Regions from separate parts of the Actinomadura keratinilytica genome, predicted to be linked through region 3. Evidence: riboswitches for the same ligand, from Rfam matches in the RefSeq annotation. Region 3 holds a riboswitch; each other region holds the start of a gene.
What was found. Region 3 has a riboswitch for cobalamin ahead of metE (5-methyltetrahydropteroyltriglutamate--homocysteine S-methyltransferase). Riboswitches for the same ligand answer to the same signal wherever they lie in the genome.
Positions count from the first base shown of each region.

Region 1: it holds a riboswitch for cobalamin, as region 3 does, so the genes downstream of both, cobN (cobaltochelatase subunit CobN) here and metE (5-methyltetrahydropteroyltriglutamate--homocysteine S-methyltransferase) in region 3, are expected to answer to the same signal.
Region 2: it holds a riboswitch for cobalamin, as region 3 does, so the genes downstream of both, ABD879_RS10955 (ABC transporter substrate-binding protein) here and metE (5-methyltetrahydropteroyltriglutamate--homocysteine S-methyltransferase) in region 3, are expected to answer to the same signal.

Region 1 is NZ_BAABDO010000081.1:25,482-31,847, forward strand. Features, by position in the region: gene cobN (cobaltochelatase subunit CobN) at 1-2,340, opposite strand, end outside; cobalamin riboswitch at 2,400-2,523, opposite strand; gene ABD879_RS22650 (alkaline phosphatase family protein) at 2,669-4,405, shown strand; gene ABD879_RS22655 (HNH endonuclease family protein) at 4,438-5,175, opposite strand; gene ABD879_RS22660 (AAA family ATPase) at 5,172-6,366, opposite strand, start outside.
Region 2 is NZ_BAABDO010000024.1:13,916-20,281, reverse strand. Features, by position in the region: gene ABD879_RS10965 (ATP-binding cassette domain-containing protein) at 1-970, opposite strand, end outside; gene ABD879_RS10960 (FecCD family ABC transporter permease) at 986-2,068, opposite strand; gene ABD879_RS10955 (ABC transporter substrate-binding protein) at 2,065-3,258, opposite strand; cobalamin riboswitch at 3,435-3,635, opposite strand; gene ABD879_RS10950 (HAD family hydrolase) at 4,437-5,054, opposite strand; gene ABD879_RS10945 (DeoR/GlpR family DNA-binding transcription regulator) at 5,105-5,872, opposite strand; gene ABD879_RS10940 (HAD family hydrolase) at 5,933-6,366, shown strand, end outside.
Region 3 is NZ_BAABDO010000001.1:140,018-146,383, forward strand. Features, by position in the region: gene metE (5-methyltetrahydropteroyltriglutamate--homocysteine S-methyltransferase) at 224-2,470, opposite strand; cobalamin riboswitch at 2,581-2,804, opposite strand; gene ABD879_RS00595 (MBL fold metallo-hydrolase) at 3,169-4,110, opposite strand; gene ABD879_RS00600 (AraC family transcriptional regulator) at 4,212-5,180, shown strand; gene ABD879_RS00605 (glycosyl hydrolase) at 6,311-6,366, opposite strand, start outside.

The sequences.
Region 1 (6,366 bases), on a different contig from region 3:
CTCGGCCGCGGCGAACTCCAGCAGCCCGATGACGGGTCCGATCTCGCGGTCGAGGGCGGCGCGGCACACGGCGGGGGCCTGGGCTGCGTCCCAGCCGCGTTCCTCCATGCCCTCGACCAGGCGGCGGGCGAGGGACTCCAGGACGTCGACGGCGTCGGAGGCGGTGCGCGCGTGCGTGCCGGCGATGTCGGCGTCCACCACCGCGCCGGGCTCGGCGAGCAGCGCCTTCTCGTCCAGGCCGTGCGCGGCGGCGAGCGCGGCGCGCAGGCCCGGCATGGCGCCGGCGACGCCGCCCCACACCTGGGCGGCGCGCAGCACGGCCAGCACCAGGTTGACGCGGGCCGCGCCGAGCGGCTCCTGCCCCAGGACGTGCAGGCCGTCGCGGATCTGCACGTCCTTGACCTCGCACAGGTAGCCGTCGATGTGCAGGATGAAGTCGTCGAACTCGGCCTCGCCGGGCATCTCCTCCCGGCCCAGGTCGCGGTGCAGCTGCGCGGCCTGCACCAGCGTCCAGATCTGGGCGCGCACCGCGGGGAGTTTGGCCGGGTCCAGGTCGGCGACGGTGGCGTACTCGTCCAGCAGCTGCTCCAGCTTGGCCAGGTCGCCGTAGGTCTCGGCGCGCGCCATGGGCGGCACGAGGTGGTCGACGACGGTGGCGTGCCCGCGCCGTTTGGCCTGCGTGCCCTCGCCCGGGTCGTTGACGATGAACGGGTACACCAGCGGCAGGTCGCCCAGCACGCCGTCGGGTGCGCACTCGGCGGACAGGCCGAGCCCCTTGCCGGGCAGCCATTCCAGCGTGCCGTGCTTGCCGAGGTGCACGATCGCGTCGGCGCCGAACTCCTCGTCCAGCCAGCGGTAGGCGGCCAGGTAGTGGTGGGACGGCGGCAGGTCCGGGTCGTGGTAGATCGCCACGGGGTTCTCGCCGAAGCCCCGCGGCGGCTGGATCATCAGCACGGCGTTGCCGAACCGCAGCGACGCCAGGACGATGTCGTCGCCGTCCACGTACAGGTCGCCGGGCGGTTCGCCCCAGTGCTCGCGGACGCGTTCGCGCAGCGGCTCGGGCAGCGCCTCGAACCAGCGGCGGTAGGCGGCGAGGGGCACCCGCGCGGGAGCGGCGCGCAGCTGCTCTTCGGTGAGCCACTCCACGTCGTGGCCGCCCGCCTCGATCAGCGCGTGGATGAGCGGGTCGCCGCTGTCGGGGTCGCGCCACAGCGTGTCGTCGCCGCCCAGCCGGTAGCCGGCGGCGGCCATGGCGCGCAGCAGCCGCACGGCCGAGGTGGGCGTGTCCAGGCCGACGGCGTTGCCGATCCGCGAGTGCTTGGTGGGGTACGACGACAGCACGATCGCGACGCGTTTGCGGTCGTTCGGCACGTGCCGCAGCCGCGCGTGCCGCACGGCGATCCCGGCGACGCGGGCGGCCCGCTCCTCGTCGGCCACGTACACGGGGACGCCGTCGGGGCCCTCCTCCTTGAAGGAGAACGGCACGGAGACCAGGCGCCCGTCGAACTCGGGGATGGCGACCTGCATGGCCGCGTCCATCGGCGACAGCGCCCCGTCCGACTCCTGCCAGGCGGCGCGGGGCGCGGTCAGGCACAGGCCCTGCACGACGGGCACGTCCAGGGCCGCCAGCGCGCCGGCGTCCCAGGAGTCCTCGTCGCCGCCCGCGACGGCCTGCGCGGCGACCGTCCCGCCCGCCGCCAGCACGGTCGCGACCAGCGCGTCGGCCTTGCCGAGCAGGTCCAGCAGGCCCGGGTCGGCGCCGCGCAGCGACCCGCAGAACACCGGCAGCGCGTTGCCGCCCTTCTCCTCGATCTTCCGGCACAGCACATCGACGAACGCGGTGTTTCCCGACAGTTCGTGCGCGCGGTAGAAGACGACGCCGACCGTGGGGCGGTCCGGGTCGTGCGCGTACGAGCCGTGCACCCCGTACGACGGCATCGCGGCGGGCGGTGCGAAGCCCTCGCCCGTCAGCAGCACGGTGTCCGACAGGAACCGGGCCAGTTCCCGCAGGTTGGCGACGCCGCCCTCGCGCAGGTAGGCCAGCGCCTCGGCCGCCACCCCGGCCGGGACGGTGGACAGGCCCATCAGCTCGGCGTCCGGGTCGGCCTCGCCGCCGAGGAACACCGCGGGCGGGCCGCCGCGGCGCCGCAGCCGCTCGACGCCCTCCGGCCAGGTCTTGCGTCCGCCCAGCAGCCGCACGACGACGACGTCGGCGTCCTCGGCGAGCCGTTCGGCCTCCTCGGGGGCGAGCCGCACCGGATTGGCCGTCACGTAGCCGGCGTCGGCCGCGCGGGCGGCGAGCAGCTCGGTGTCGGCGGTGGACAGCAGCAGGACACGCATCGGCAGGGCCTCCTCCGGGGTCCGCGCCCCGGCTCGGTGACGAGGTCGCGACGGCGCGGAGTCTCCTGGCTCCCGGATCGGCGTCGCGGCCTCCGGCCTTCCAGCGCGTGCGCCGTGGCCGTGTGCGGAGGCGGACTCCCCGGTCACAGTTGCGGGACAGCCCCGGATTCGCACCGGGTTCCTCCCCTGCCGTCGGCCGTCATCGTAGCCGTGGCTGAACCGGCGCCCCGCAGCCGCCGTACCTAGGGGCGGGCAGCGCGGACCGGTCTCCCCCGTGAGCCGGCGTGCGCGACAGTGGTGGGCTGGCTGCGTATGGGAGGACCTTCTCGTGTCTGTCTTCACGCCGTCCCCTCGGGGAACGGCGCCGCCGGACGGCGACCCGACGACGCAAGACGCCCCGTCCCGCCCGCGGAGAGCGCTCGCCGCGCTGCGCCGGCGCCGGGTCTGGCCGCGGACGCTGACCGTCCTGGCGTTCCTGCTGGTGGCCTTCGCCCTGCTCACGCCGAACCGGCTCGACAGGCTCACCCCGGGCGCGTTCGCCCGCGTGCCGATCGAGGGGGTCCTCGGCGTGGTCGTCGTGCTGGTCCTGCGCGGGCGGGCCCGGCGGATCGCGGCGGGGGCCGGCGGCGCCGTCCTCGGCATGCTGCTCGTCGTGAAGATCGTCGACATGGGCTTCTACCAGGTGCTGGTGCGGCCGTGGGACCCGGTGCTGGACTGGGCGTTCGTCGGCGCGGGCCTGGAGTTCTTCACCGGCGAGTACGGCGGGGTCGGCGGCGTCGCGGCGCCGGCCGGGGCGGTGGGGCTGGCCGTCGTCGTGATCGTGGTCGTGGCGCTGGCGGCGGTGCGGCTGGCGGGCGTCGCGGCCCGGCACGACAGCGGGGCGGCCCGCGCCGTCGCGGTGCTGTGGGCGGTGTGGACGGTGGGCACCGTGTTCAGCGTGCACCTGGTCCCCGGGGTGCCGGTGGCGTCGTCCTCCACCACCCGGCTCGCCTACAAGCGCGTGCTGGCGGTGCGCAAGGGCCTGCACGACAAGGAGGTGTTCGCCCGGCAGGCCGCCGTGGACGCCTTCGGCGCCACGCCGGGCGACCGGCTGCTGACCGGCCTGCGCGGCAAGGACGTGCTGGTCGCGTTCATCGAGAGCTACGGACGCGACGCCGTCGAGGACCCGGAGTTCTCCGCCCAGGTGGGGGCGGTGCTCGACGCCGGCGGCGAACGCCTGCGCAAGGCCGGGATCGGGGCCCGCAGCGCCTGGCTCACCTCCTCCACGGTCGGCGGGGGAAGCTGGCTGGCCCACGCCACGCTGCTGTCCGGCCTGTGGATCGACAACCAGCAGCGGTACCGCAACCTGGTCGCCGGCGACCGGCTGACGCTCAACCGGGCCTTCCACCGGGCGGGCTGGCGGACGGTCGGCCTCATGCCCGCCATCATCCGGGCCTGGCCGGAGGGCCGGTTCTTCGGCTACGACCAGGTCTACGACAACCGGACCCTGGGGTACCGGGGGCCGCGCTGGGCGTACGCCACCATGCCGGACCAGTACGTCCTGTCGTTCTTCCAGCGCAAGGAGCGCGAGGCCCGCGGCACACCGGTCATGGCCGAGACCGCGCTGGTGTCCAGCCACGCCCCCTGGGCGGCCGTCCCCCGCCTCGTCGACTGGCGGCAGGTCGGCGACGGCTCGGTCTTCAACGCCCAGGGCGGTGCGGGCCTGGACGCCGACTGGCCGCCCAGCGACCGCATCCGCGCCGAGTACCGCAAGTCCATCGAGTACAGCCTGAACACCATGGTCTCCTACGCGGAGACCTACGGCGACGACGACCTCGTGCTGGTCTTCCTCGGCGACCACCAGCCCGCCCCGCTGATCACCGGCGAGGGCGCGAGCCGGGACGTCCCGATCACCATCGTCGCCCGCGACCCGAAGGTGCTGGACCAGATCTCCGCCTGGGGCTGGCAGGACGGCCTCAAACCCGCCCCGCAGTCCCCCGTCTGGAGGATGAGCGACTTCCGCGACCGCTTCCTCACCGCCTTCGGCTCCCAGCCGACCGCCCCCTCATCCCCCGCCCCCCGCTGATCATCGACGGCGGCGCACGGCTCAAACCACCGCTACGAGCGTCGCAAGCCCGGCATCATGCCGTGAAAAACCGGATCAGCGAGCATGGGGATCACCTGGGGATCCATCACCATCGCAGCCCCGGGCGACGCGGCCGCACGCACCATGGCGTACAGAACGTCGATGAACGGGTGACGCAGCAGGGAGATCACAAGCCGGTCCGCTCGGCGGTCGTCTCCCGCGTCCAGCGCCGCGCGCCGCGCCATGACCATGGCCTCGGTACGGGGCACGGCGTGCTGCCTCCCTAACACCAGATCTCCCCGGTTGAGCCCGAAAACTTCGATCGTGGCCTTACCACGCTCGTCGCGATGCTTGTATCGGCCGGTGTTGAGAACGAGCCGAAGGTGGTCGTAGGGGTCGTCCCGGCTCGGGTCGATCAGCAACGCGGCGCCGTCCGCCGCCCGTGGGAAAAGGTCGCGTTTCTGGTTGCTGTTGCACATCGAGCAGGCGAGCAGGTGGTTCAGCCAGTCGAAGGTACGGAGCGGCGCCTCCTTCAACGGCTCGAAGTGGTCGATCGAGGTGCCCAGGCTGTCCCCGCAGTACATGCAGCGCTCGACGCCCGGCGCCATTCCGGCGAGAATGTCGCGCAGTCTCCCGCGCTCCGGCCGCGCCGCATTCCACTCTTTGCGAGCCCGCGAGACATCCGCGCACACACGCACCAACGTGTCCGTTCGCCGCTCAAGCGCCTCCGCCAGTTCGTCATCGAGCGGCGGCCGTGCCAGCGGGATCACGCTTCGTCTTCGAGCCGCGAGGAGACCTCACGAACTCGTGCGCTCAACGAACTCTGCAGTTTCTTGCTCAGCCGTTCGTACTCGGCGAGTTCATCCTCCGACGCCTCACCGTCGAGCACCTTTCCCTCGAGGTCGCCGAGCCGCTCGCGCAGCCGCTCCGCCTCCTCCGAGTAAGGCGTTTCCAACCCGAACAGCTCGGACAGCACCGCGTCGTCCCCGCTGCCGTACACGATCCGGCGATACAAGTCGTCATCGACCACCCGCGGCGGCTCCTGCTCGTCGGGCCCCGGCAACCGGATCAGCCCGCCAGGGTCGGCGCTCTGGCAGATGTAGGGGCTGTGCGTGGTCACGATGAACTGGATCTCCGGGAAGTGCGCCTTGAGCCAGTTCCCGATCTTCTTCTGCCAACTGACATGAAGATGGGCGTCCACCTCGTCAATGAGCACCACACCCGGGTAAGGAAGCGTCGGCACCCCGTCCCGTTCCTCGACCTCGAGGCGCCCATATGTGAGATGCATGCGCCGCACGATATCAACGACGAGCGCCCCCACGGTCCGGTATCCGTCACTCATCCGGCGCAGCGGAAATTCTTTTCCGTCCGCCCGCTTGACCCAGAGCCCTTCAGAGTCGACCTTGCACACCTGGAACCCGTCCGGCAGCAATCCATCGCCCAGCAGCCGAAGCACCGCATCCAGCACTTCACCAGCGCCGCTCTTGCCCTCAAGCCGGAGAAGATGCTGCCCGATGAGCCAGCTCACTCCTTCTACTAGAGTCGCGTCCTCATCGAACAGCGTCCGAAACCCTGCTTCCCGCGACGAGTCCAGTTCACTCACACCGACAACAGGTCGAGAGTGCCGCCGAAACGGCCCATATCCAAGATAAAGCCACCCGTTGGGGAGAACTGACCACGGCCCCCTATCCAACATTTGTTGGAACGGCCTTCCGCCGTATCCCCAAAAAATTCCCCCTTCATCGCCGCCCGCCTCCGAAAAAAGCATGGCATCCCAGTTGATGGATACAGAGCCACGCCAATCTTCCAGAAGGGGATCAACATTCGCAGCACGAACCAGATTTAGTTCAATCCAAGATTGACGGGGCCTGCCATCGACAAGCCAATCGTTCGGCATCGCGAGCGCCCCGGCGTTGCGCGGACCCGCAAGCGCGAGAATGATCGCCTGGAGAAAGGTGCTC
Region 2 (6,366 bases), on a different contig from region 3:
CGGTCAGGGCGGCCGCATCAGGGAAGCGGTGGCGGGTTCCGTCGAAGGCCGCGGTGTAGCCGCCGTCGTCGCGGGTCACCGCCAGATCGGCGGTCGAACCGGTGACGCGCCAGCCCTGGCGGGTCAGGCCGCGTTCCACGACGGGGGTGTGCCCGGGGCCGGCGTCGACGCGAACGGTTCCGGCGGTGCCCGCGGGCAGGACGAACACCCCCGCGGCGGCGTCGAAGGCCAGGCCGCCGCCGTCGAAGACCGAGGCGATGGAGCCGTCCAGGGCCAGTTGCTCGGGCGTGCCGCAGCGCAGGCCGCCGGTGCCGGTGAGGAGCCAGATCCGGTCGGCGATCCGCAGGGCCAGCTCAAGGTCGTGGGTGGACACCAGGACGATCAGGGACCGGCTGCGTGACAGTTCGCGCAGCAGCCCCATCAGCGCCACCCGGGACGGGACGTCCAGGAACGCGGTGGGTTCGTCCAGCAGGATCGCCGACGGTTCCTGCGCCAGCGCGCGGGCGGTCAGCACGCGTTGCCGCTCGCCGTCCGACAGCTCCGTCACCTGCCGGTCGGCCAGGTGGGACGCGTTCACCGCCGCCAGCGCCCAGTCGACGACGGCGCGGTCGGCGGCGGTCAGCCGGCCGGTCAGCCCGGTGTGCGGGTGGCGGCCCAGGCCGGCCAGCTCGCGGGCGGTCAGCAGCGGCGGCAGGTCGCGTTCGGTGAGCACGACCGCCAGCCGCCGGGCCAGGTCGGCCGGCCCGATGGCGGTCAGGTCGGCGCCATCGAGCAGGACCCGGCCGTCCAGCGCGGGCTGGAGCCCGGCCAGGGTGCGCAGCAGGGTGGACTTGCCGGTGCCGTTCGGCCCGGCCAGCACGGTCAGCTCTCCGGGGGACGCGGCGACGTCGAGGCCGGTGAGGACCCGGCGGGGCGGCCGTCCACGGCGGCCGGGATAACCGGCGGTCAGGGCACGCAGTTCCAGTGTCATCTCCCACCCGTCCTCTCACACCGCCGGGCCGAGCCGGGCCGCGCGGCTGCGCAGCAGGACGGCGATCACCACGGGGGTGCCGACCAGCGTGGTCACCGCGTTGAGGGGCAGCACGGCGCCGCCGCCGGGCAGCTGGGTGGCCACGCAGCACAGCAGCGCCGCCGCCGCGCCCAGCAGCAAGGCCCCGGGCATGAGCACCCGGTGGTCAGAGGTGCCCAGCAGCAGCCGGGCGAGGTGCGGTACGGCCAGGCCGAGGAAGGCGATGGGACCGCAGTAGGCGGTGACCGCACCGGCCAGCACCGACGCCGACAGCAGCGTGCCCGTGCGGACGCGCCGCACCTTCACCCCCATGGTGCGGGCGTAGTTCTCCCCCAGCAGCAGCGCGTTGAGGGGTTTGATCCCGGCGAGCGCGGCGGCCAGCGCACCGCCGCACACCGGCGCGAACAGCGCCAGGTCCGCCCAGGACACCCCGGTGAAGCCGCCCAGCCCCCAGGAGATGAACTGCTGGGCGCGGCGCGGGTCGGTGCAGGCCAGCAGCAGGGAGATGAGCGACGTCGCGGCCGCGCCGACCATCACCCCGATGACCAAGAGCGTGACCACCGACCGGACCCGCCGCGACAGCAGCAGCACCATGACCAGCACCGCGGCCGCCCCCGCCGACGCGGCCGCGACCACGCCGATCCGGCCGAGCCCGGCGACGCCCGCGGTGAACGCGCCGGCCGCACCGCCGGTCCCGGCGACCACCAGCGCCACTCCCAGGCTCGCGCCCGAGCTGACCCCGAGTATGTAGGGCTCGGCCAGCGGGTTGCGGAACAGCGTCTGCATCTGCACGCCCGCCACGGCCAGGGCGGCCCCGGCGAGGGTCGCGGTCAGCGCCCGCGGCAGCCGCACCGTCCAGATGACGGTCTCGGCGCCCGGGTCGGCGCCCGGAGTCTTCAGCAGGGCGGGCACGGCCTGGGTGAGGGGGATGGTGGTGGAGCCGATCGCCACGGCCAGCACCAGCGCCGTCCCCGCCGCCACCGCCGAAGCCGCAAGGACCAGTCCTCGGCGGTGGCGTGCGACCATCGCCGGGACCGCGGACACGGCCAGGGACGTCATGAGGCCAGCCGCCGGTAGAAGGTGAAAGTGTGGCCCGGGGCCAGATCGGGGTGCAGGATGGCCACCAGGTCGGCCAGAATCAGGTCCGGACGGGCCACCCCGCGTTCATAGAAGTCGTTGCCTCCGCCGGGCCCGAGCGCCTTGTTGCTCGACCACACCGCCCCGGTCTTGAAGGCGGTGAACTCGGCGTAACGGGGGTCGTCCTCGCGCACGTCGGCCAGGGTCTTCCACTCGGTGACGTTGGCCAGCCACACCTTGGCGTCCCTGCCCTTGGCCAGCACCGCTTCCAGATCCAGCGTCGTGCTGCCGGTTCCCTTGGTGGAGGCCCAGGGGTAGGTGCCGCCCGCGTCCTTGATGAGCCCGGCGACATAGCTGCCGCCATTGGGTACCGCCCATTCGCCGTGCAACATCTGACCGGGCAGGACGGTCACCGTGGGCGCGGCCTCGACCTTGGCCGCCAGAGCCGTGTAAGCCTGCTCGACCCTGCCGAAGACCTCGTTCGCCTTGGCCTCGGTACCGGTCAGGGCGGCCATGAGCCTGATCCACTCGGCGCGGCCGAGCGGGGTGGACTCCAGCCACTCGGCGTTGGCCACCACCTTCACCCCGGCCTTGCGCAGGGCGGGGTAGTCCCTGTCCTCGATGCCCCCGGTCATCAGCACGTCCGGACGCGCGCCGATCACCTTCTCCACGTCGATCTGACCGGCGCGCGCGTACTCGGCGACCGCGCCGCTTCGCACCCGCTCCAGCACCTGCGGGGAGCTGATCGGCGCGCTCTGCGCCACCCCGGTCAGGACGTCCAGCACGCCCAGTTCGGTGACGAACGGCAGGTGCGTGGTGGACGCCGAGTACAGCGTGTCGATCGGTGTCTCCACCGTGATCGCCCCGGCCAGATCGCCTTCCGCCTTGGGCGCCGGGGTGCCGCACCGCACCAGCACGTACTTCTCCGGCCTGGCCCCGGGTGCGGGCTGTTCGACGGTGACGACCTGGTAGTTCTTGGCGTAGGTCAGGGTGAAGTTGGCGGCGTGCCGGACGGTCTGCTTGACCGGGAAGTAGTCCTTGGACGCGTCGAAGTCCTTGACACAGCCGCGATCCGCGGCCGTGGACGGCGAACCGCCACCGCCTCCGCATGCCGTGAGCGCGAACAGGGCGGCCAGGACAAGACCGCCGAACCGATGCGAGGCACGAAGCATCGCTGTCTCTCCCTGCGACGGGCCGCGACCGCCGTTCCGCGACGGCGTCCGCGGCGCGGAAGGGGCGGATCGCAGGGAGGGGCCGCCGCGCGGCCGCGGAACCGCCGCGCGCGGGCAGGGAATTCGGGCATGCCCGGTCCACCGTCCTCTCTCCGGGGAGATCCGCCCCGGGTTCCTTCGAGGAAGCGACGACGTGAGTCTCCTGGCTCTCGGGTCAACGCTCGTCCCGGCCTTCCCACCCGCCGGAGCGGGCAGTGGCGTCGTTCGGGATCCGCTCGCCGATCACAGTGGCGGGACCGCGCCGGATTCGCACCGGCTTCCTCGTTCCGCCGTCGCCTACAGCGCACAATGATGGCACATGCGACACCTGCCACCTACTTGCACCAAGGTCCCGCTTCGACCGTCCTGCACGAAGAGCAGGCGTCACGCAGACGAGCGGCGGGCCACGCCTCGTCTGTGCCGCCAGGGTGGCCGACGGCGTCTGCTCACGCGATGAGCTGAGCGGCATGATGTCGGCGACAACGCCGACCCGGTCCCACCAATGATCGACCACCGGTCCCGGCGTGCCACCAGCACGCTGATCAAGTGCATCGAGGTGCCCGGCGAGCCCGGCCTGTTCGGCCGGACGGCCCCATCGCTCGCCACGTCCGAACTCCTGCGCGATCACTGCGCCCGACGGCAGATCACCTTCCGGATGGACCAACGCCCGCTGCCACGCTTGACGCCGAAGCAGCGACGTCGGCCGCACCCGGCCTACTCCATCGCCCACCGGACGGCGGCGAGGGCGGGCGTTCTCAGCGGGACGCGAAGACCACCTGATCGCCCCCGCCGGCATCGGGCAGTTGCCCGGCCGGGGCCGGCGACCATGAGCCCAGAACACCGGGCAGCCCGGGGACCGAATCGATCACCTGACGGGCGACGGTGTCGGTGCACCGCAGGAACGCCAGGTGACGAACGGCGTGCGCGGCGACCTGCTCGATGCGCGGCCTGCGCGGGGACGGGCTGGCCGGCCCCTCGCTTCGGGGACCGGATCCAGGTGTTTGTGTGGGTACGTTAGTTATTGCGCACAGATTCCCTGGGACGGTTGCCGTCCATCCCGCCCCGGCAATGACCTCTGGAGGCGGGGAATGCCGACGTGCGGATCGCGAGCAGTCGGCGGGGCTTGGTTTGCCTTCCGATTACAGGAGTCCGAGCGGCTTCAGTCGGTCGCGGAGTGATGTGGCGTCGGTGAAGAGGAGGGCTCCCATGCCGAGGGCCTCGGCCGCCGCCACGTTGACCGGGTTGTCGTCGACGAACAGTGTCTCGTGCGGCGCCACACCGAACCGCTGCAGGGCGAGCCGGAAGATCTCCGGGTCGGGCTTGCACACCTTCACCTCCCCGGACACCACGACGTCCCGGAACAGCTCCAGCACCGGGTACTCGCGCACGGCGATCGGGTAGGTCTCGGCCGACCAGTTGGTGATGGCGAACATCGGCGTGCCCGCGCCGTGGATCTCGGCGACGAGTTCAGGCACGCCCGGGATGGGTCCGCCCAGCATCTCCGGCCACCGCCGCCAGTACGCCTCGATCAGCTCGCGCTGGTCCGGGTGGCGGGCGGCGGCCACCTCGACGGCCTCGGCGAACGAACGGCCGCGGTCCTGCTCGGCGTTCCACGAGTCGGAGCAGACCTCGGTGAGGAAGCGCTCCCGTTCCGCGTCGTCGGGAATCAGCTTGCGGTACAGGTGCAGCGGATCCCAGTCGATGATCACGCCGCCGATGTCGAAGATGACCGAGGTCACGGGGCCGGGCGCGGGCATGGCTGCCGTCACTTCCTCTCGCGTTCGAAACGTCGGGCGCAGGCCGGAGATCACACCAGGATGACCGCGACCCCCGCGGCCTCGATCTTCTCCAGTTCGCCGGGCGGCGCGCTGGAGTCGGTGACGATCGCGTCCAGATCGGTGACCGGGCAGACATGTCCGAGCCCGGTCCGGGTGAACTTGGAACCGTCGCACACGGCGATCTTGCGCTGTGCGGCGGCGAGCGCCGCCTGTTTGATCGGGACCTCTGCCAGGTCGTGGGCCGTCAGCCCGTGCCGGGCCGACAGCCCGCACACCGCGAGTACGGCGGTGTCGACGCGCAGCGCGCGCAGCGAGGTCTCGGTGAAGTGTCCGACCAGCGAGAGCGTGCCCGGCAGCATCTGGCCGCCGGGGACCAGCAGCCGCACATCGGGCGCGGCGCTCAGCGCGTTCACCGAGTGCAGGTCGAGCGGGATCGCGGTGATCCGCCGGCGCGCCAGAGCGCGGGCGACCTGCAGGACCGTGGTGCCGCTGTCGAGGATCACCGACTCCCCGTCGGCGATCAGCTCGTCGACCTTGGCGGCGATGCGCCGCTTGCTGTCGGCGGCCTCGTGTTCGCGGACCGCGAACGGCGGGGCCTCGCCGCGCAGCAGCAGGCTCACCGCGCCGCCCCGGACCCGGCGCAGCACGCCCTGTTCGGCGAGCTGGTCGAGGTCGCGGCGGATGGTCATCTCCGAGCAGCCGGTCTGCGCGGCCAGCTCGGCGACGGTGACCCGCTCGGCCGTTCGCAACCTTTCGATGATCTCTCGGTGCCGATTCGAACCTTCCACATGTTGCATCTCACGTGATAGATGTTTGAAAGTCAAGGTTCTGCTCGCGAGGGACCGTGGAGGGGCGACGTGGACTGGATCGTCTTCGACTACGCGGGTGTGATCAGCCACGCCCCGCCCGACCAGGCCGGGGTCCGGCTGGCCGAGGCCGCAGGCGTCGAACCCGGCGTGTTCTGGCCCGCCTACTGGAAGAACCGCGCCGCCTACGACCTGGGCGCGGTGGACGCCGCCGGATACTGGCGCGACGTGTACCGGCAGCTGGGGCGGCCGTTCCGGGAGGAGGACGTCGACCGGCTGGTCGCCCTGGACCTCGGTGCGTGGTTCGAGATCAACGACGCCACCCTCGAGATCGTCGAGGCCCTCAACGCGCGGGGCATGCGGCTGGCCCTGCTGTCCAACGCGGTCGTGGAGATGGCCCGGCTCATCGACGGGCAGAGCTGGGCGAGGCTCTTCCGGCACCGGCTGTTCAGCTCCGACCTGCACCTGGCCAAGCCCGGCGCGCA
Region 3 (6,366 bases):
TGCTGGGCGGGAGTGGTCGTCCAGGGCGGTGTACGGGTAGAGGTGGCCGCTGCCGATGCGGTCAACGCGGCCCGCGCACGCCCCCGTCCCGGGGTGCGGCCGAGTTTGACGTCGATGTGGACCAGGTCGCCGGGACGGGGGAGCCGGTCGGCTGCGGCGTGCCGCGGTGTCGGTGCATGGCCCGCGGACAGGCCCCGGGCCATGCACCGTCCGATCTTCAAGGTCAGCCCGAGAGGCTCTCCCGGACGCGTCGCGCGGCGGCGACCAGGTTGCGCAAGGACGCCTCGACCTCGGGGTAGTCGCGGGTCTTCAACCCGCAGTCGGGGTTGGCCCACAACCTGCCGGGCTCGACGGCCTGCAGCGCACGCCGCAGGTTGTCCTCCATCTCCTGCACCGAGGGGATCCGGGGGGAGTGGATGTCGTAGACGCCGGGGCCGATGCCGTTCCGGTATCCGGCGGCGCGCAGGTCGGCGACCAGCTCCATGCGCGAGCGGGCCGCCTCGACGCTGGTGACGTCGGCGTCGAGGGCGCCGATCGCGTCGATGATCTCGCCGAACTCCGAGTAGCACATGTGGGTGTGGATCTGGGTGGTGTCGGCCACTCCCGAGGTGGCCAGCCGGAACGCGCCGACGGCCCACTGCAGGTAGGCCGCGTGCTCGGCGCGGCGCAGCGGCAGCAGTTCGCGCAGCGCGGGCTCGTCGACCTGGATGATGCGGATCCCCGCCGACTCCAGGTCGCCGATCTCGTCGCGCAGGGCGAGGGCGACCTGGCGGGCGGTGTCGGCCAGGGGCTGGTCGTCGCGGACGAACGACCAGGCCAGCATGGTGACCGGGCCGGTGAGCATGCCCTTGACGGGCTTGTTCGTCAGGCCCTGGGCGTAGGTGGTCCACTCGACGGTCATCGGCCGGGGGCGTGCGACGTCGCTGTGCAGGATCGGCGGCCGCACGCAGCGGGAACCGTAGGACTGCACCCACCCGTGCTCGGTCGTGGCGAATCCGTCCAGTTGCTCGGCGAAGTACTGGACCATGTCGTTGCGTTCGGGCTCACCGTGCACGAGCACGTCGAGCCCGATCTCCTCCTGCAGCCTGATGACGCGGGCGATCTCGTCCTTCATCGCCTGGATGTAGGCGTCCGCGGAGATGCGACCGGCCCGGTGGTCGGCGCGGACCTTGCGGATCTGCGGAGTCTGGGGGAACGAGCCGATCGTCGTCGTGGCCAGGTCGGGCAGGCGCAACGCGGCCCGCTGGGCGGCGAACCGGGCGGCGCGGTCGCCGCGGCGCGCGTCGCCGAGCATGTCCAGGCGGGCGCGGACGCGGTGGTCGATCCCGGCGGGAGGCGCCGGGATCTCGGCGGTGGCCGGGGCGTCCTCGCGCAGCGCTTTGCCGAGCGCGACGACCTCGGCGACCTTCTGGCGGGCGAACGCCAGCCGTTCCCGCACGGCCGGGTCGAGCGAGGTCTCGGCGTCCAGGTCGATCGGCACGTGCAGCAGCGAGCACGAGGTGCTCACCGCCACCTGGCCGGCCAGCCCCAGCAGCGCGGCGCACGTGGCCTTCGCGCGGCGGGAGTCGACCCGCCAGACGTTGCGGCCGTCGACCACGCCCGCCACGACGGTCCTGCGCGGCAGGCCGCCGATCGAGGCGAGCACCTCGAGGTTGTCCGGTCCGGTGACGAAGTCCAGCCCGACGGCCTCGACCCGGCTGTCGGCCAGCACGCGCAGCGCCTCCGCGCCGACCCTGCCGAAGTAGGTGGCGACCAGCAGGCGCGGCCTGCTGGGCAGCGCGCCGAGCCGCGCGTAGGCGCGGGCGAGCGCGGCGATCTCCGCTTCGGTCCGGTCGGCCGCCAGCGCGGGTTCGTCCAGCTGCACCCATGCGGTGCCCGCCCCGGCCAGCCGTTCCAGCAGCTCGGCGTACACCTCGACCAGCCCGTCGAGCAGCTCGAGCGGGCGGAACCCCGCGGGCGCGTCCGCCGCGGGCTTGGCCAGCAGCAGATAGGTGAGCGGCCCGACCAGCACCGGACGCGTCTCGATGCCGAGGGCCTTGGCCTCCCGGTACTCGAGCAGCGGTTTGGCCGCCGCTCCGTCCGCCAGCCGGAACCTGGTTCCCGGGGAGAGTTCGGGGACGATGTAGTGGTAATTGGTGTCGAACCACTTGGTCATCTCCAGCGGCGGGACGTCCTGGACGCCCCGCGCCATGGCGAAGTACCGGTCGAGGCCGGTCAGGTGGCGGTAGCGGTTCGGAACGGCGTCGACCAGGACGCTGGTGTCCAGCAGCTGGTCGTAGAAGGAGAAGGTGTTCGACGGGATCGCGTCCAGGCCCGCGTCGCGCAGCTCGGTCCAGACGGCGGCGCGCAGGTCGGCGCCCGCCTTCTCCAACGCGGCGGCGTCGATGCGCCCGGCCCAGTAGTCCTCGGTGGCGAACTTCAGCTCGCGGCGCGCCCCGATGCGGGGGTATCCGAGGATGGTGGTGTTCATGGCGGCTTCCCTCGCTAGCCACAGGCGGCCGCGCGAAAGGGAGCAGCGCAGGGTACGACGCGCGTACCGGCCGCAGGCCCTCCCGCGAGGCCGCAGACCACCGCACGCCGGTCGGCGCACGGGCGGAGGCAGGTCTTCGGACTCGCGGGCGTCGCTCCTACCGGTGTAGGAGCGTCCTACTGGCCGTCGCTTCCCAGGCCGTACGGCCCAGTGCGTGATGACGGCGGTCGTTCCCGCTCACCGCTGCGGGGCAGTCCCGGACTCTCACCGGGTTCCCTCTTACGACATCCGGCCCCGCCCGGGGCCGGATGAACCATCCGCGCAAGCGAGTGTAGCGACACACGGCCACCGCGCGGCCGCCCGTCTTCCGACCGCAACCACGTCGGTGCGGCTGCGCCACGAGTGCCGGAGGCGGCCGCACCGGCGTCGCTCCTGGGTTGTGTGCGGTGCAACTTGGCGGCCGCGTGCCCGCCTCCGGTGCAGACACCGCGTTACAGTGGTCGAAGGCTGCACCGACCGGCAGCGAGGCGCGACGCCGCCACCCCTGGCGCCAGGCTCGGCCCGTCACCACCGGGCAGGAGCAGCCCGGCGACCGCGCTGCTGCGAAATCCACCGGACGCGCTCCACCGGCAACGGCTCACCGTCATCGGCGCAGTCCTGCCCTGGCGGAACCGCAGCGACGACGCCAGGGTGAAGGGTCACTCGGAGAGTGGCGCCGTCTCCTTCGGTGCGGCCGCCGCCCAGGGGCCGAGGGCGAAAGCGGCGCTGTTCCGGCGGACTTCCAGGGCGCCCGCACCGCCGAAGTGCGCGGGGACGAGCAGCTCCCGTTCATCCGCCGCCCTCCCCAGGATCAGCCGACGGCTGTTCACAGCCTGTTCCGGATCCATGCAGGCGTTGCTGTTGCAGCAGGGGTGGAGGATCTGCACCGGGCTGTGCAGCAGATCTCCGACGAAGACCGCCCGGTCGCTCCCGGATACGAGCCGCAGCACCGACGAGCCGGGAGTGTGGCCGGGCGCGGACTCCAAGGTGAGGTGCTCGTCGATGCGGTGGAAGCCGTCCCACAGCACGGCCTGCCCGGCCTGGTGGATGGGCGCGATGCTGTCCTCGTAGATCAGGCGATCGACCTCCCGCGCACCGTTGCCGTACGCGTTGTCCGGACCGAAATGGAAGTCGTCGGCGGCCGGGATGAGGTACCGGGCGTTGGGGAACGTCGGTACCCACCGCCCGTCGGCGTCGACGGTGTTCCAGCCGACGTGGTCGACGTGGAGGTGGGTGTTGACGACGACGTCCACATCCTGCGGGCGGACACCGGCCTTCGCCAGCAGACCGGGAAGATCGCTCTGGGCCCGGTGGAACGGCCCCATGCCGGGGCGCTCGCGCCCGGCACCCGCTCCGGTGTCCACCAGCACGGTCCGCCCACTGCTGCGCAGCACCCAACTCTGCAGGGCGGCCACCACCCTGTCGGTGTCCGGCTCCCAGTGGTCCGGTGCCAGCCAGTCCTCGTTGTCCTTCCACACCTCGGCGGCGACGGCGGGGAACATGGCGGAGGTGGGCATGAACGGTACGTGCCACTCGACGACCCGGATGACCTCGACGTCCCCCAGCGACATGCTCTGCACGCTCACATTCACGTTCGTCATGCGCCCGACCCTAAAAACCCCGAACGATCCGCTCAATGCGCACTTGGCTCGAGTGAATAAGAAGGCGTCTCATACATGATGCGTGGGCATAATCTTGGTGCATGGACGTGGTGAGTGACGCCATCTCCGCCGTGCGTCTTGGGCACCCCCGGTTTCGCCGAGTGCGTACGAGCGGAAGCTGGTGCGTGCGGCTGGCCCCCTACGACGGCGCGGGCTTCCACGTCGTGGTGAAAGGCGGCTGCTGGCTGCTGACCGATGGCGGCGCCCGGATGTCCCTCGGCGTGGGCGACGCGGTGCTGCTGCCTCACGGCGCCGGCCATGTGATCGCCGATTCCCCCGTCGACGCGTCGGTCGCGGGGGGGAAGGCGGAGCCGTTCGAGCAGTGGCTTACGGAGACGGGGGCGCGAGGCCGACCTGGTCGCGAGGAAGTGGAGATGCTCTGCGGCAAGTACCGGCTCGACTGCAGCCGCATGCACCCGCTGATGACGGAGTTGCCCGAGGTCGTCCACATTCCGAACCGGGTCGGCAGCCACCCCGAACTCCGTGCCGCGATCGACCTGCTCGCCGGTGAGCTGGACGAGGTGCGCCCCGGCTCCTGCGTGGCCCTCCCGAACCTGCTCGACCTCCTCCTCATCTACATGATCCGGGCCTGGATGGCCGAGGCCACCGGCGGAGCATGGCCCACCGCGCTGGACGACCCGGTGACCGCCGCGGCCCTGCGGGCGATGCACACGAAACCGGCCGCGCCGTGGAGCGTCGAAAGCCTGGCCGCGGAGGCGGGCGTCTCCCGCGCCACCCTGGCACGCCGGTTCACCGCACTGGTCGGCCGCCCTCCGATGGCCTACCTGACCTGGTGGCGTTTGGTCCTCGCCGCCACCATGCTCCGCGACACCAAGGAAACCCTGGCCACCATCGCCGGCCGGGTCGGCTACGGCAGCCCGTACGCGCTCTCCCACGCCTTCGAGAGGGAGTTCGGCATTACACCGGGGCGCTATCGAGCGCAGGCCGCAGAGCGCTCCGGCCCCACCGCGAACCCTCGACCGACGTCACAGGATCTGGTCAGGCAGTGACTCCGCAGCCATTGTGAAACAGCACCACCGCAGGCGGTGGACGGCGCGGTCGGTCTGGTGGCATTCCCCTGAACCAGGGTCGAACGCACCGCCTGCGAGCGTGGGACGCAGTTGAGCTTCAGCCGCGCGCTGTCCGCGCTCGGCGCGGTCATCATGCCGGTCCTGCGCGCCGCGATGGCGGATCACGGCCTCGCGTCACGGCACGCCGAGCCTCCGCGTGCCGCCGCCGATTTCTCCAGCGTGTCATCGCCGCCTACGTCGTGTTCCGGAGTAGGTGGAGCCATTCGTCGGCTGCGGTGATCTCGGGAGATTGGCCTGGTCGTGGACGAAGAGCGTGTCGTGGCGGGGGCCGCGGGACGGTGGTGCTTGAGGCGGTTGACGCCGCACTCTGCGGCATGGCGGGCCTTGCAGCCGACCGAGTCGCAGGCGGGTGGACGACCGCTGCGGCCGCCCCGCCGCTGCCGGTGCCGGATTTAGTCGCCCAGGATCGAGATCGCGGCGGCGACGCCACGACGCGCTCACCTCCCGTCGAAACCTGCTCTAGGTGTCCTGTTCGGCGGATCTTGGCGGTTGGGGCGTTCGCCGCCTGTGCGGTTCCTTGACGCTGCCGCCATGTGCGATCGGGGCGGGGCGGCCGCGCCCGTCTTCGATGCGACCACCCCGCTGACACCGCAGAGGCGTCAACCGGCTCGAGTGACGACGCGGTAGCGCCACCCGCCATGCCGAGCGCGCACTACCGGGCCGTGATCACCGCACTGCTGCGGATCCACCACCGGACACCCCTATGGGAGTTCGTCTCATCGCGCCGTCCGCCGGATGTGCGACGGCCTGCGGGCACGGCACTCGGCGACCGGGACGACGATGGCCGGCACTGCACCGACTCCGGCGGTGTCGAAACATCTGCCTCGAACTCGTCAGATGCGAACCCTGAGTACGTCGAAGGCCACAGCGGCGTCACTGCGCGCTCGGATGCAAACGTTTCGAGCGGCGCCTGCATCTCAAAGCCTGCGGTCTTCCCTCAAGGAAAGCGAGATGTCGTACGGATGCAGATGAGCGCCTTCCGTTCGCGGCCGTTCCGGTCACAGGACGGGTGAGAGCCCGGCGGGAGGCGCTCATCTGCATCATGCGGGTCAGCGGGAGACGGTGGCCTCGACGTAGGGCTTGAAGACCACCGGGCCCAGGAGCC